Regions from separate parts of the Neobacillus sp. GCM10027624 genome, predicted to be linked through region 1. Evidence: riboswitches for the same ligand, from Rfam matches in the RefSeq annotation. Region 1 holds a riboswitch; each other region holds the start of a gene.

Region 1 (4,087 bases):
TGAGGAAAATGAACAAGAGGGACGGCAAACCATCTTTGCTAGAAAAGTAAAAGGAGTGGTAAATCATGACCCTATATCGGAATGATTCTATACCTGTAGAGGATTATTTTAAAATTCGAGAAAATTCAGAGGGAATTTTAGAATATATTGACAGATTTGTCTATATGTCACCTTCCCCTACGACAAAACATCAACGATTATCAAGAAAACTTCTTATCAAATTGGATCATTTCTTGGAAGGGAAGCCTTGTGAGGTATTTCATGCCCCATTTGATATCGAATTAAATAAGGAAGGGGTGGAAGGAACGAACATTGTTATCCCAGATCTCAGTGTTATATGTGATAAAAGTGGTTTTACAGAAGCACGCTATATTGGAGTTCCCAACCTCCTTGTCGAAATATTAAGCCCCTCTAATCAATCCCATGATTTAATTACCAAATTAAATATTTACATGAATTACGGTGTCAAAGAGTATTGGATTGTTAATCCAATGCTGAATTCTGTAACGGTTTATTCTCTTAATAGTGAAGGTATGTATGACCAGCACGATTTGAAAACGGAGCGCGGAACAGTTACATCGAAATTTTTAGATGGTTTTAGCGTGGATTTAAAAGATCTATTTTATTGAAAGGATTGGTTTACATGATGGAGATGAAAACTGTGGAGAAGATTATTGAGTTTGCACAGTCAGGAACAAATACAAAAAGTTTTCGGCCGGATTATCCTGTTTCTGAGGAGTTAAGGGAAAAGATGTTGGATACCTTTAGCGATTTTATGGACTTTACGCTAGATGCCTATTTTCATGAGGTTGCTCCCTTTTTAGAGGAATATGTAGAAGAACTTAAAACGAGGGAAGAGAAAAAAGATATTTTGCTGCATAATTTATTTTGGTGGCGAATTGTGTATGATGCCAACTACAATTATAGTGAAAGCTGCATTGCTGAATATTTAGCTGAAAAGGATCGAGGGTTGGATAGGGGACCTGTGATTGAATCATGGTTAAGGGAATATTGGAAGGCAATCCCTAAATTCTATTATGTTGGCTATAAATATAATGATCGTTTCTTTGTTGTAGTTGATATTTTAACAGAAAAAACAATTGATGTACTTGTGTGTGACCCGCTTGCAATCCCTCCTGAAAATGGGGAAGTTGTTGTGGGGACGCTAATCCCGTTAGGAGAAGGTTTACATGCTCCGATTGTTGATTTTTACCATTTTGATTATGAAGCAAGAATCGATATAGCCAGACATGTACACTACTATTATGAAAGATTTTCAAAAAATTCGACTCCACACGAAACTTTTCTTCACGTACTTTCCGCTATGCTGCAAATCGAAAGACTTATTTTCATAGAAACTCATGAAAAAAAACCTCCAAAATAATTCTTCTATTCCATAAAACTTTTTTGTTTTTTTTGTGAAAATTTATCCATCCAATTATAATCATCGGAAATTTATTGATGTTTTTTTAGGATAATATATCTATTTTGAGAAAATTTTGCTAAAAAAATCCTTGGAAAACTTGATATAGGGTGATTGATAGTCTATTATAAAAAATGTCCTTAAACAATCAAAATAAAAATTAATATCTTTTTTATTACAACCTCTTTTGTGAAATAAAGGGAAAAAGTTTTTTATAAAAATTGAATAGTAATAGGAAAAGGTGCGCTAAAACAGCGCTTAAAAGGGAAGTACGGTTAGAATCCGTCACGGTACCCGCCACTGTTATGAGGAGTTTCATTGCAAATGTCACTGAAGTTTTTTCGGGAAGACGTAATGAAATGATGAACCTGAGTCAGGAGACCTGCCTTGTCCTATTTGCTTCATGAAACCTACGGGAATATAGGTAGTAGTGCTGAAAAATACCAACATTATACTTTATTGTGTGTATTTAATCTGCACCCCTATATTCATAGGGGTGCTTTTTTGTCTTAAAAATCAAAGGGAGAGTGTTTTATGACGACCTGGAATTTAAATGGAACGAAACACCATGTACTTATTTGTAACGGCAGCAGCTGCATGAGAAAAGGGGGGGAGGAAGCAACAGTGGCCATTCGCAACGAGATTAGCAATCTGGATTTGGACGCATTCATACATACAACAAGAACAAGATGCAATGGTAGATGCAAGGATGCTCCAGTTGCCGTTGTTTATCCGGATGGAACCTGGTACAAGGATGTTACACCGGAAGTAGGCAGTAGAATTGTTAAGCAACATCTATTAGGTGGAGCCTTAATGCAAGATCATATCATTTATCAATTTGATGGGGAAGGATTTAAACAACCGGAGAATTCAGAATGCATTGAAGGAATCGTAAAGCCTGTAAAAAAGACAGTGTCATGAATTAGATTGAACGATTTCTAGGTCTTGAATTATGGAAAGGAGGAAGATCAGGATGAAAGGGAAATTGTTGGTTATCGGTTTTGGCCCGGGAGATTACAAACATATAACCGAACGAGCACGAGAAGCAATACAAGAAAGCGATATCATCATTGGATATAAAACATATGTGGATTTAATCAAGGGGTTATTAACAGGGCAACAACTTATTAGTACGGGAATGACAGAAGAAGTAAGCAGGGCTCAAGAAGCGCTCAAACAAGCAGAACAGGGAAAGAAAGTAGCCGTGATTTCGAGTGGTGATGCCGGTGTTTATGGAATGGCAGGACTCGTTTATGAAGTATTGATTGAAAAAGGGTGGAAAAAGGATTCAGGGGTGGAAGTCGAAGTCATACCAGGAATTTCCGCCATTAACTCCTGTGCGGCTTTACTAGGAGCTCCAATCATGCATGATGCTTGCACCATTAGTTTAAGTGACCATTTAACACCGTGGAAATTAATTGAGAAAAGAATTGAAGCAGCTGCACAAGCGGATTTTGTAATCGCTCTTTACAATCCAAAAAGCGGGAGAAGAACAAGACAAATCGTTGAAGCGCAAAGGATTCTATTAAAATATCGCTTGCCGGAAACCCCGGTAGGATTAGTGAAAAGTGCGTACCGAGACAGTCAAAATATTGTAATGACCAATTTACAAGACATGCTTGACCATGAAATTGGGATGTTAACCACTGTGATCATTGGAAACTCTTCTACTTTTTTCTATGATGACTTAATGGTTACCCCGCGCGGTTATCAACGGAAATATACATTAAATCAGGCTATTCAGCCCTTAAAACCGCATCAGCGTTTACAAAAAGAAGCTGAACCATGGGCGCTGGAACAAACTGATAATGTAAAACTAAAAAAGAAGGATCCCGTATTACTGTCTGACATAGAAACCTCGAGAGCATTGGCAGAAGAAGCACTACAATTGATTACTGGCGTGGGTGAAAACATTTCTCCTATTGTTAATCAGCCCATCCAGTCTATTTTTGAATTGGCAGTAAGTCCTGGTGTCACAAATAAAAAATTTACGCAAAAACAGATGCTTACTCTAGCCGAAATCACGGGGGAAGAAGGTGTGATGGAATACACGCCGGATCATTCTATTAAACTGCAGATTCTAACCTCCCAGCCAGATGAAATTGTGCAGAAATTAAAAGATGCAAACTTTTTGATTTCTCCGATTGGCGATGTTTTAAGTGTAAAAGCCTGCGATTTTTGTGATGGCGAAAAGAAGGACTCGATTCCATATGCCGAGGAACTGCATGAAAGGCTTGGAGGAATGGAACTTCCTAAGGAATTAAAACTCGGGGTAAACGGCTGTGGCATGGCATGTTACGGAGCGGTAAAAGAAGATATCGGTCTTGTATACCGTAATGGTGCCTTTGATTTATTTTTAGGGGCAAAAACAGTCGGAAGAAGTGCACACCCAGGTCAAATCGTCGCGGAAGGAATTGGACCTGATGAAATAGTCGGCTTGGTTGAAAGGATTGTTCAAGAATACAAGCAAAAGGCTCATCCAAATGAGCGCTTCTATAAATTCTTTAAACGTGTAAAGCAGGTTCAAGGCTTCACCTATCAAGATATTACACCGAAAATCAAAATTGAAGAAGCGGTATGCGGAGAATAGATTTGGAAATCTAGGGGTCCATTCTTTAAACAAAGGGGAGAAAATATTTTGAAAGCAATTTTATTTGTAGGTCA
Region 2 (4,087 bases), on a different contig from region 1:
ACAGTCATTCGTTCACGGACCAAATGTGTGGCTTCTACCATATTTTTCAGGGATTGGATGGTTTCTTCGGTTCCTCTGGTTTTCAGGCCGCAGTCGGGGTTGATCCAGAATTGGGCTGGGTCAAGGGCTGCTAGGCCGCCGGCGATGACGTCGACAATTTCTTCACATGAAGGTATTCTTGGGCTATGTATGTCATATACCCCCAAGCCAATTCCTTTATGGTAGGCATGTTGATGGAATGTCGAGATTAGCTCTCCATGACTCCGTGAAGTTTCAATCGAAATGACATCCGCATCCAGTTGATCGATAGGTTCAATAAAATCATGAAAGTCACAATAACACATATGGGTATGAATTTGTGTCGTATCCGCTACCGTCGAGGTCGTTACCCGGAAAGCTTTTACCGCCCATTCTAAATAGTGTTCCCAAGCAGATTTCTTCAGTGGCAGCCCCTCGCGAAGTGCCGGTTCATCCACCTGAATCATGTTAATCCCTGCCGTCTCAAGGGCTTCCACTTCTTTTCTCAGCGCAAGAGCAATTTGAAAAGCAACCTCTGAGCGCTGCAGATCGTCGCGAACAAACGACCAATTCAGAATCGTGACAGGCCCTGTAATCATGCCCTTGACTGGTTTTTCCGTAAGCGACTGGGCATACACACTTTCTTTAACCGTCATCGGTTGCAAAAACTCCACATCACCGTAAATCACGGGCGGCTTCACACAACGCGAGCCATAGGATTGAACCCATCCGTTTTCCGTGAACGTAAATCCGCCTAATTTTTCTCCAAAAAACTCAACCATATCCGTGCGCTCGAATTCGCCATGAACGAGTACATCCAAGCCCATTTCTTCTTGGATTCCAATCCATTTCCCCATCTCCGCTTGAATATACGAATCATATTGTTCCGTCGACCATTCTCCCTTGCGCCATTTTCTCCGTGCTTGACGTACTTCCAAAGTTTGCGGAAAGCTTCCAATTGTCGTAGTCGGCAGCAGCGGCAGCTTCCAACACTTTTGTTTTTCGCGACGTTCTTCAAAGGTAGCAGCCCGCTCAACCTGCTGAGACCAGACGCGCGACACCTCTTCCTGAACTTCCTCACAGTTTCTTGCTGGGGATTGGTTCAAACGTTTGAGTGCCCCTTCGCTTAACGCGAACGCCTCACCTTTAATACCGTCACGAACACTTTCAACCAGACAGTGTACTTCCAATAACTTTTCATCCGCAAAAGCTAAAGCCTCTTTTATAACTGGGTCTAACTTCCCTTCATGCTGAATCGTAACTGGCACATGCAATAAGCTCGACGAAGGCTGCAACCATAATCGTTCCTGAGGGACAATCTTTTTGATCGCATCAACTAAATTTCTTTTTTCAGAAAGATGTGCACGCCAAATATTTCGACCATCAATCACCCCAGCAGCAAGGACTTTATCCTTTGGAAATCCAAACGTAGCGAGGGCCTGCAGATTCCTTTCCAAACCATGGACAAAATCCAGTCCAATCCCCGCAACCGGTAAATCGATAACGTCCTGATACCATTCAACCGCATCAAAATAGGTTTGCAGCATAATCCGCAGCTGTGGCGCAGCTTCCTGCAGTTGTTTGTAAATATAAGCAACAGTTTTCATTTCATCTTTTGTGATAGAGGTAACCAAAATTGGTTCATCTAGCTGTACCCATTCTACCCCCTCTTCCGCCAGCTCTTGTAAAATTTGTGCGTACAACGGGACAATCTGTAAAATAAGTGCAGGCAATTGTTTCGGCTCATATCCCTTTGATAGCTTTAAGAACGTGTAAGGTCCGACTAGGACTGACTTTCCATGAATTCCAAGTTTGTCCCGAGCTTCCCGGTAGGCTTGCAGCGGCCTATTTTCGGTTAAGGTAGGTATAACTTCCCCGAGCTCCGGAACAATGTAATGGTAATTCGTGTTAAACCATTTTGTCATTTCACAGGCGACCGCTTTTTCACTGCCGCGGGCCATTGCAAAATAGGTTGAAAGTGGAACGGGCCCTTGACCTTCATAACTATACCTTTTCGGCACGCAGCCAAACATTACGGCTAGGTCTAGCATATGATCATAAAAAGTAAAATCCCCGACAGGAATCCACTCGATTCCTAGATTTTTTTGCTTTTGCAGGTGGTGGAGGCGAATTTCTTCTATTTGCTTAAGAAACTCTGATTCTCCTAATTTCCCGGTCCAAAATCCTTCTAAAGCCTTTTTCCATTCACGTTTTTCCCCAATGCGCGGGTACCCTAGATTACTGCTTTTCATCTTAATTCCTCCTACTCTTTTTGAAAAATAACATAGTGTTCGCGCAGCGTTACTTATAGCCGACATTTTGACTCGCCTCGCACCTATTTCTGTCGCCTATCGACCTTTTCGGAGACACATTCCCCAGATCAGTGGGCCATTTTTGTCTTCAACCCCAGAAAGCTATTTTTTAAAAATAAAAAAAGGCATCTCTAACGTTCCAATAGAAAGTTAGAAATGCCTAATATCGATAGCGACATACGTCGCCCTGTTATCAGCAGCAGCCAATCTAACACCTCCCTATTTCCCGTAGGTCTTCAGCGTTGTCGAAACAGGCAGGTCTCCTGACTTAAGGATCATCACCAGCCGCATACCTTCCCAATCATCTCGATCAGTGGCAAAAAACTGCGTTGATTTCCCTTTTACAGTGGCGGGACCGTGTCGGACTTGCACCGAGCTTCCCTTTTCATCCTTGAAACCAAGCTTCAAGGAACCTGTTCCCACTTATTCAATTAAACAAGTACTCTACCATCATAATGCAAATCATCCAAAAATTGCAATTTTTAATGAGATTCTAATCCATGATTTTTCAGGTTTCTTAATATAATAAATCACTCTCGAATCAAGGAGGAAAATAAATATGGACAAGAGATTGCGGGAAATCCAGCAGCGGATTACACAGGAACACAAAGACCTCGGTAAGTTCGTACAGCATGTCCTTGACGAGTTCGACAAAAAAGCAGATGAACATCGCCGTCTGAGTTCCTCAAACGCCTTAGCCGGAATCAAAACCTCCGGAATCGCAGAAAAAGCCTTCTACGACACCGTAAACGAAACAAAAAAATGGGTCCTCGACGTCCTTGAACGCACCATCCAAGACTTCGAACACTCCGGTGACAAACACTGGAACAAAAACTTCAAAGACGGGGTCAGGGAGTAAATAGCTTTCGACAAAATTCGGGTGGTGACAGGCACCACTCGAATTTTGTCGAAACACCACACACCTACATAAATAGGCGTATATACTTTGTGATTAGGCGGATACTGTTAAAGGAAAAGGAGGTTCGATTGATGGACGCACAAAGAGCTCAAGATATTGCCAATTCAACTACGATGGCAAATGTTATGTATAACGGAACTCGGATTTATATCGAGCATGTTGACCAACAAAATGGCACTGCTACTATTCATCCTTTAGATCAGCCTAATCAAAAGCAAAGCGTTTCTGTATCAAGCCTAATGGAATCTTAATAAAAAAGTGCAAACTTCTAGAAGTTTGCACTTTTTTATTTTAAAGATCTCTCTTATTGCGTCAAATCCACCGAATACTTTGCAAATCCTCCATCGGATGGCCCAATATATTTAATATTCGGGAATTGTCCAAGGTATTTTTGTGCAATCGGTGAGGATTCAAACACTGGAACGGCTGAACCGCTAAATTTCGCGAAAGACCAGTTTTGGTCGGCAGTTGGATTCAGCGGTTTATGCGCCTGAATATAATTGGTTACAATCTGCCGGTTTTCATCTGGTGCCTTTAACACAATCTCACCTTGACTAACTCCAGGGAAGGTCGCACTCGAAGCACGATAATTGTTGGTGGCAACAATAAACTTCTGGTCGGCCGCAACCAGCTTCCCTTGATAGGCCAAATTAACGATTCGACTTGAGCCCGCATTCACCACATTCCCATTTACATCATACTTCGCAGGTTTGGTTACATCAATTTGATATTGCACACCGTCAATTACATCAAAGTTAAACGATGGAAAATCCGGATTAATTAACGGCTGCTCGCCGCCGGCAGGATTGAGTTGATTAAATTGCCCCGCGCTCATTTC
Region 3 (4,087 bases), on a different contig from region 1:
TGCTTATCTTAGAAGCAGCCATAATGGTTCCGCGATCTTTAGGGCCAACGATAGACATCGTTACAGTCGAAATAGGCTTTTGTACTTCCGGCTTGGGGGAAGACGGTTTTGTTGTTTTTTCTGCTGTTTTGGTCGTAGATGTATTTGTTTTTTTAGTTGGGCTAGAAGTTGTTGTTTTCTTCACTACTGCAGTACTAGTATTTGGTTTGGAATTTTGTTCCGATGTTTTCGATTGTTCCTTATCATTCGTACTTGGATTCTCATTGACCTCCACTGTTTTTTTACTAGGAACTTGTTTAATATCCTTCTTGCTTGTGTCTTCCTGTTTTTTAACAGTTACTTCCGTTATTTTTTTCTCTTCCGTTTTACTTGGTTTTGCTTTTTCTGTTACTTTATCCGTCTGCTTGGTTGTTTCTATGGGCGCCGTTTCCACCTTTTTGGATTCTTGTGGGGCAGATGTATTCATGCCACATCCGATTAGACTAAAAGTAAACAGCATAATGACGATAAGTATCGTGGATTTTAGCAATTTCTGCATGATATCCCCCTCTTAAAATGCTCCCTCCCGTAAAATACAGGAGGGAGGTTAAAATTAATTATGCATTTATTTTCTTTTTCCTCATGTAAAGTGCAAGGCCGATTAATATCAATAACAACCCTGCTACCAAAATGTTTACTGAATTTGTTGCTGTATCCGGTAGGTGGTGCCCCTGATTGTTTCTGTTCGCAACACTTTTTGTTTGCTCTACTGCAGTTGCAGCTTTTTCGGTTTCTTTGTTAACCGTTTTAGTTTTTTGCGGCATTAATTGTAAATGATATATTGACCCTTTTCCTTGGGTATACAGCTTATAAGCAACAACGGCCTGAAAACCTTGAACAGTGGAATAGGCATCTGTTGCATCCCCTTTTTTCCAGCCGAAACCGCCATCTTTATTTTGGAATGACAATAAATATTGCATCAGACTGTTTTGGTCTGTAGAAAAAAGAGTCCCGGTTGGATCAATTCCCAATGAAGATAAGGCAATCACCACTTGGGATGCGGATGTACTATTATCGATTTTAGCGTCTTTAAATTCTTTTGATAAATAATTCACAGCCGAATTAATTTTTTCTTTTACAATTTTATCTGATTTGTAGGGAGCAAGAGCATTCAATACCATCCCAGTTGAATCTACATCACTTGTTGGGCTTTCATCCCATGCCCAACCGCCATCTTTGTTTTGTTTTTGGAGTAAAAGGTTGACAAGCTTTTCCCTTGTCCACTTTGCTGAAGTTGGGATTTTAAATTGATTGCTATCTAATGAAAGGAGTGCAAACGCAACACCATTTAATCCTTGTTTTGTAACATTACCATTATAGACTGCCTGAACAAGATTATAGCCCTCTACATTCGTTGGGTCTCCACCGGCCGCTAAGATTCCGAGAACATATCTTTCTGTATCGGTAATCCTTCGAAAGTTACCTTTTTCTTCCTTTACCGTTTTTTTTACTTTATCTAAATAAGTTGAAGGGATTGTTTTTCCTGCTTGTTTAAGGGCAATTGCTTCCCATTCGTTTATTTCATGTTTTTGAATATATTCACTAACCGAACCAACAGCTTTTTGGATCGTTGCATTCGAAACTGTACCAACTACTGGATTCTTTTCACCTGTAGCAGGTTTGTCTGTCGGAGCGGTATCTCCCTGATCCCCGCCATTTGTTGGGGTCTCCCATGACTCTAACTGAAAGCTGATTTGATCTCCTGCTTTAAGTTGATAGGATTCAGCACCAACTGAAGCCATCTGACCATTCACATAAAATGCCCAGTAATAAGGGTCTTCTGCCTTCAAGCCATTGATAGAAACAATCATTTTACCCCAATCTGTATCCTTTAAACCAACCTTATCAGCTCCCAAAGCCACTTGCAGCAACTGTAATGCTGTTGGTTGTCCAATAATTGAAACAGCTTTAAGGTCGTTTACTGTTTTTTTCTGATTATCTACTACTTTAAGAGCTACATTATTTGATGGTTTATTCCAGTCTGTGTATCGGAAACTTAGTTTGTCTCCATCATGTACTACATATGAACTTGCACCAACCTGTGCATTTACTCCATTCACATAAAAAGCCCAATAATTTGTTCCCTCTGCCTTTAACCCATTAATTCCTGTAATCATATCACCGAAATCATAATGGGTATATTCAACATTCTTTTCACCAACGACCTTTTCTAAAACTTGTGCTGCCGTTTCTTTTTCATCGTATGTAACGGTTTGTTCTGCCAATAATGGGTTTGTCTCATCCGTACCAATGACGGTAATGCTTCCTTGGTTTCCGGCTGCTGCAGCCATTACTGGTGTTTGAAAGTTTACTGTGAATAAGGCAATTACCAGAAGTATCGCCATCCACAAATTTTTACGTTTGCCAAACATGTTTGTCTCTCCCTTTCTAGTTAGCTAAATCCCCATAAAAAAATCCCCCTATTTGAGGAGGAGAGTATATAGATGATGTTAAGTTTAAACGCAAGGAGACGTTTTAACGCTTAACACTCTCCTATCCGCGTAGGTTCCGGTGTTGTATAAACAGGCAGGTTTCCTGACTCATGGTCATCGCTTCCTACGCCTTCCCATCCATTGACAGTGACATTTTATAGGTTGCTCCCATATACAGTGGCGGGACCGCGTTGGTTTTACACCAAACTTCCCTTTTAAGCTAAACTTTTTAATAATTTTAGCACCTGTTTTTTTCTATTTTTTTATGATAAATCTATTATTATATATTTTTTATCATTTGTATATATTTTTGAAATGACAGAGTAACATTCCCTTTGTTTAAATTAAATGAAAAAGGCAAACGAGTGTGTTTGCCTTTTTTGATTATTATTGTTCAATTGTTCTGCAAAGGTTGGCCATTTCGATTGCTGCTGAAGCTGCATCCCATCCCTTGTTTCCTGCCTTTGTTCCGGCACGTTCAATCGCCTGTTCAATTGAATCGGTTGTCAATACACCAAAAATAACTGGAATCCCTGTTTTTAAATTGAGAGCAGAAACACCCTTTGCCACTTCGTTACACACATAATCAAAATGTGGAGTAGAACCACGAATAACAGTTCCTAGTGTGATAACAGCATCGTATTTTTTGCTTTCCGCCATTTTTTGCGCAATTAACGTGATTTCAAATGCACCTGGCACCCAGGCAACATCCACGTCTGTTTCACTGACACCATGTCTTTTCAAGGCATCCTGTGCTCCGCCCAATAATTTACTTGTAATGAACTCATTAAAACGGCCTACTACGATTCCTACCTTTAATCCTGATCCAACTAAATTACCTTCAAAAATATGTCCCATGCTGCTTCCTCCATTTGTTTCCTATTTTTTTCTTTCTTAATAATGTAAAAGATGCCCCAATTTGTCGTGCTTTGTTCGAAGGTAGTTCGCATTCTCTTTTCTCATTTCCATTTGTAGCGGAACACGCTCGACAACCTCAAGGTCATATCCTTTTAAACCTTTAATTTTTCTAGGGTTATTAGTTAATAAACGCATTTGTTTAACCCCAAGGTCCCTCAATATTTGTGCGCCAATCCCGTATTCTCTGAGATCCGCTCCAAAACCAAGCTTTTCATTTGCCTCAACGGTATCGTATCCCTCTTCTTGAAGCTTATACGCTCTTAGTTTATTTAATAAACCAATGCCGCGGCCTTCCTGACGCATGTATAACAGGATTCCGTTACCTTCCTTGTCAATTTGGCTCAACGCCGCATGAAGCTGAGGACCACAATCACATCGGTAAGAACCAAAAACATCCCCCGTTAAACACTCGGAATGAACTCTGACAAGAATCGGTTTTTCAGGATCGATTTCCCCTTTTACTAATGCAACATGCTCTTTATTATCAACAAGATTGGAATAACCAACCGCTTTAAAGTTCCCAAATTCAGTTGGCAAATTAATTTCCACTTCACGTTTGACAAGTTGGTCTTTTTTATTGCGATATTCAATCAAGTCTTTAATCGTAATTAATTTTACATTTAACGAATCAGCAATTTTTCGTAGTTGAGGAACACGTGCCATTGTGCCGTCTTCGTTCATAATCTCACAAATCACAC
Region 4 (4,087 bases), on a different contig from region 1:
TCATTCGGCTTTTGAAGGACATTTTCTCGGTCTCTTGTATAATTTTGTCCTTCATTCGGCTTTTGAAGGACATTTTCTCGGTCTCTTGCCTGATTTTGTCCTTCATTCGGCCTTTGAAGGACATTTTCTCGGTCTCTTGTATAATTTTGTCCTTCATTCGGCTTTTGAAGGACATTTTCTCGGTCTCTTGTATAATTTTGTCCTTCATTCGGCTTTTGAAGGACATTTTCTCGGTCTCTTGCCTGATTTTGTCCTTCATTCGGCTTTTGAAGGACGTTTCCATTCGGCTCTCCGCTGATTTTGTACTTCATTTAGCTTTTGAAGGACATTTTCCTTCGCCTTCCCAGCAATTTTGTCCTTAACCCGTATAAAAAAGTCTATTTCCCCTAGCTATGACACGCTTCGCACTCCTCAATCTCAGCTTGAGACGTACTCCGGACATAATAAGTAGTTTTCAGCCCCTGCTTCCATGCCTCCAGATGAAGATTTAGTAACTCCCGTGCCTTAATATCATGACGAACATACAGATTAAAACTGATCGCTTGGTCGATATGGCGCTGGCGGGCAGCGTTTTGCTTAATACTCCAGACCTGATCCAAGTCATGCCGGGCCCGGCGGAAATACTCATACGTCACATGATCCAAATCTGGAGCCGTTACCTTGAACTTAAAGTTTTTCTTTTCCTCCGCGTACTCTACAGAATAAATTGGATCAATTCCATCCGTGGATCCGCCAATTTTAGCCGTCGAAGAATTAGGAGCAACCGCCATTAACCAGCCATTGCGAACCCCGAACCTCGAAACCTCCTGCTTCAATGAAAGCCAGCGATCCTTCACATATTTTTTTCGTTCAAAGTACGCACCAGTCTGCCACTCCGAACCCTCAAACTTGCTGTAGGCCCCTTTTTCTTTAGCAAGCTCAACCGAAGAACGAATCGTGTAATAAGCAATTTCCTCGTATAGCTCATCAGCTAACCCGACCGCATCCTCCGATTCCCAATGAAGTTTTTTCAAGGCTAGCAGGTGGTGCCATCCAAAGGTCCCCAGCCCAATTCCACGAAACTTTTGGTTCGTTAGCTGAGCCTGCCCGACCGCAATCGTATTTAAATCAATCACATTATCCAGCATCCGGACCTGAATCGGTATCAGCCGTTCCAATACATCCGCTGGCACCGCCTTTGCCAGATTAATAGACGATAGATTACAAACCACGAAATCACCAGGTCTACGGACAATGACAATATTTCCATCCTCATCAACATGCTCATTAACGACCCTAGAGGCAGACATGTTTTGCGCAATTTCCGTGCACAAATTACTGCAATAAATAGAAGTTCGCCCCGCCCCAAGAAGGTGCTTATTTGGATTTTGCCTGTTCACCTCATCTCGATAGAACATATAAGGAGTCCCGGTTTCCAGCTGCGAGACCATAATCCGGGCCATAATTTCCATTGCCCGATAAGTTTTGCGCGGAAGAAGCGGATTCCGGACAGCTTCCTCATATTTTTCGGTGAAATAAAGCTTGTCCTCCTCATCGTAAAAATCCTCCAAGCCAAGAGGCTGGCCAAACTCGTCCTTCCAGCCCATTATCTGCTTCACTTGATGCGGACAGAACGTGCACCACTGTCCAATACTTCTACCATTCTCGTCGACTTCTTCAAGCTTTTTCATAAATAAATCTGGGATCGCGACTCCTGTAAAAATATCATGAGCTTTGCGCCGCTCGTCGCCATTATTTGTCTTTAAATCAAGAAATCCATTCATAATATCCTTATGAAAAATATCGAGATAAACCGCGATGGCCCCCTGCCTTTGGCCTAACTGGTCAACGCTGACCGCTGTATCATTGATCAGCCGGATCCACGGCACAACCCCTGACGAATTGCCTTTAAACCCTTTAATATCGGAGCCAAGGGCGCGCACCTTGCCAAAGTAAATTCCAATTCCGCCGCCATCCTTACTTAATCTGGCACTGTCCCAATTGTTTAAATAAATCCCATCAAGCGAATCGTCAACGGTATCAATAAAACAGGAAGACAGCTGACCAAAGCTTTTTCCCGCGTTGGACAAGGTTGGTGTTGCCACGGTCATATAAAGATTGCTCATTGCCCAGTAGGCTTCTTTGACCAAAGCTAATCGTCGGTGGGGCTGCTCTTTTTGCATCAATGTCATCGCAATGACCATGAACCTTTCCTGCGGAAGCTCATACAAATTTCGCTCATAATCCTTGGCTAAATATCGATCGGCCAATAAAAATAATCCTATGTAGTTAAACAAGTGATCGCGTTCAGGTATGATTTCTCTGCCCAGCTGCTCGATCTCACCCTGCCCATAAGAATCCAATAGTTCACTAGAATAGATCCCTTTTTCCGTTAAAGTCCTAATTAACTGATAAAAGTCACCATATTGTTCCTCCTGTGAATAACCACGATTACGTGCTGCCTCCCTATATAATTCCTGCAAATACAATCGTGCAGCAACAAATGTCCAATTGGGCTGATCCATCGCAATCCGATTGAGAGCGTACATAAGAGCTTGCTGAGTTTGTTCTTTTTCCGGTGCATCTTGTATTTTTTGAACGAGTTCTGCAGTATCAAGACTATATTGCTCTGCTGCCTGCTGGATTACCTCGAAAACGTATTCTTTCGTGATCATTGAAAAATTCCTCCTAAAAATAGAAAAGTGTAAGCGCCTTGGTCAGCCCCGACAAGTGCTGGAGGACCTGACGGTGAAGTCGTTCTTTGACTTCATCGTCAGGGCCGAAGCAACCTCGAGGGGCTAGGCGCTGAAACTGGCCAATAAAAAAATCCGCTCGGGGCGGATTCGAGCGGATGAAACGACAACAGAAAAGAGGATTCAAGAAAGCATGCCTTCCTTGACCTAATTTGCCACCGTTCCAGCTCCCAATCCCCGAGGAAGTGAAACATCTCAAATTAGGACAGGTCTCCTGACTCATGCTTCTCCCTACTCTGAGCCCTTCCCGTATAAGCACCTGTTTTCACAAGAAACTTATACAGTGGTCATCGCTCATTTCGTCTGCATTTACAGTTGCGGGGGCAGCTCTGGATTCTCACCAGATTCCCTTTTAAGCCGTTTGGCATCCTAACTTAAGGCTAACACAATATGTAGTTGTTTTAATTCTCATTAAAATCAATATATAGTAATAGAATTATTTTTTCAAGTTTAATTGTTTTCGCTTCTATATATTGGTAATATTTATCTAAAAAAATAAGGTGATAATCCATGGCATTAGGGAAATTGATTGGGCGTGGAAACACAGCGGAAGTGTATGAATGGGGAGAAAATGAGGTCATCAAACTTTTTGATCTGCAAATTCCGGAAAGTCTAGTAGATGAAGAATATCAATCTAATATATTGATTCAAGATTTACAGCTGCCTTCCCCTCTCGTAAATGGGAAAACAGAAATAGATGGTAAGAAAGCAATTATCTATGAAAAAATAAATGGAAACAGTCTGACAAAACAGCTTACAAGGAATCCCTTTGCCATCCGAGGCAGGGCAAAACTTTTTTCACAATTACACCAGCAAATTCATAAAAAAGATGGCGCAGCCCTTCCGAAACAAACGACTTACCTCACAAGAAATATTCAACACACCAATTTATTAACCCCAGAAGAAAAGCAAGCGATTTGTGATTTTTTGAAACAACTGCCTGAAGGTCATCAGGTCTGCCATGGCGACTTTCACCCCGACAATATACTAGTCTCCAAGAATCAAGTTAAAGTGATTGATTGGATGACTGCAGCTTGCGGCAACCCTATTGGAGATATTGCGCGAACTTATATCATTTTAAAACATGCTTATTTGCCTAAAAACATGCCAGCTTTTGTGAGGGCCTCACTCGAGCGAGTCCGAAACAGATTTTGCACTTATTATCTTGAAGAATATCGGGAACAAACATTATTAACTTTAGAAGACCTCGAAAAATGGACCATACCTGTCATGGCTGCCCGGTTAATTGAGGGGGTTCACCCGGATGAAAAAGCGGTATTACTCCAGGAAACCCGCAATCTTCTAAAAAAATATTATTCTCATTAAAAAATGAGCCTGCCCTTCTAATGAGTGGC

The links. Region 1 has a riboswitch for cobalamin ahead of ACFQZ9_RS27715 ((2Fe-2S) ferredoxin domain-containing protein). Riboswitches for the same ligand answer to the same signal wherever they lie in the genome.
Region 2: it holds a riboswitch for cobalamin, as region 1 does, so the genes downstream of both, metE (5-methyltetrahydropteroyltriglutamate--homocysteine S-methyltransferase) here and ACFQZ9_RS27715 ((2Fe-2S) ferredoxin domain-containing protein) in region 1, are expected to answer to the same signal.
Region 3: it holds a riboswitch for cobalamin, as region 1 does, so the genes downstream of both, ACFQZ9_RS09440 (DUF4430 domain-containing protein) here and ACFQZ9_RS27715 ((2Fe-2S) ferredoxin domain-containing protein) in region 1, are expected to answer to the same signal.
Region 4: it holds a riboswitch for cobalamin, as region 1 does, so the genes downstream of both, ACFQZ9_RS10965 (ribonucleoside-diphosphate reductase subunit alpha) here and ACFQZ9_RS27715 ((2Fe-2S) ferredoxin domain-containing protein) in region 1, are expected to answer to the same signal.

Annotation. Positions count from the first base shown of each region.
Region 1 is NZ_JBHTHD010000023.1:155,328-159,414, reverse strand. It holds gene ACFQZ9_RS27730 (class I SAM-dependent methyltransferase) at 1-85, shown strand, start outside; gene ACFQZ9_RS27725 (Uma2 family endonuclease) at 66-629, shown strand; gene ACFQZ9_RS27720 (hypothetical protein) at 662-1,384, shown strand; cobalamin riboswitch at 1,646-1,827, shown strand; gene ACFQZ9_RS27715 ((2Fe-2S) ferredoxin domain-containing protein) at 1,958-2,344, shown strand; gene cobJ (precorrin-3B C(17)-methyltransferase) at 2,397-4,013, shown strand; gene ACFQZ9_RS27705 (sirohydrochlorin chelatase) at 4,062-4,087, shown strand, end outside.
Region 2 is NZ_JBHTHD010000010.1:67,866-71,952, reverse strand. It holds gene metE (5-methyltetrahydropteroyltriglutamate--homocysteine S-methyltransferase) at 1-2,270, opposite strand, end outside; cobalamin riboswitch at 2,567-2,762, opposite strand; gene ACFQZ9_RS14785 (hypothetical protein) at 2,890-3,189, shown strand; gene ACFQZ9_RS14780 (small acid-soluble spore protein H) at 3,321-3,500, shown strand; gene ACFQZ9_RS14775 (bifunctional 2',3'-cyclic-nucleotide 2'-phosphodiesterase/3'-nucleotidase) at 3,554-4,087, opposite strand, start outside.
Region 3 is NZ_JBHTHD010000003.1:880,628-884,714, reverse strand. It holds gene ACFQZ9_RS09445 (DUF4430 domain-containing protein) at 1-538, opposite strand, end outside; gene ACFQZ9_RS09440 (DUF4430 domain-containing protein) at 597-2,411, opposite strand; cobalamin riboswitch at 2,548-2,735, opposite strand; gene ribH (6,7-dimethyl-8-ribityllumazine synthase) at 2,859-3,329, opposite strand; gene ACFQZ9_RS09430 (bifunctional 3,4-dihydroxy-2-butanone-4-phosphate synthase/GTP cyclohydrolase II) at 3,366-4,087, opposite strand, start outside.
Region 4 is NZ_JBHTHD010000006.1:93,944-98,030, reverse strand. It holds gene ACFQZ9_RS10970 (hypothetical protein) at 1-311, opposite strand, end outside; gene ACFQZ9_RS10965 (ribonucleoside-diphosphate reductase subunit alpha) at 387-2,654, opposite strand; cobalamin riboswitch at 2,920-3,119, opposite strand; gene ACFQZ9_RS10960 (phosphotransferase family protein) at 3,243-4,058, shown strand.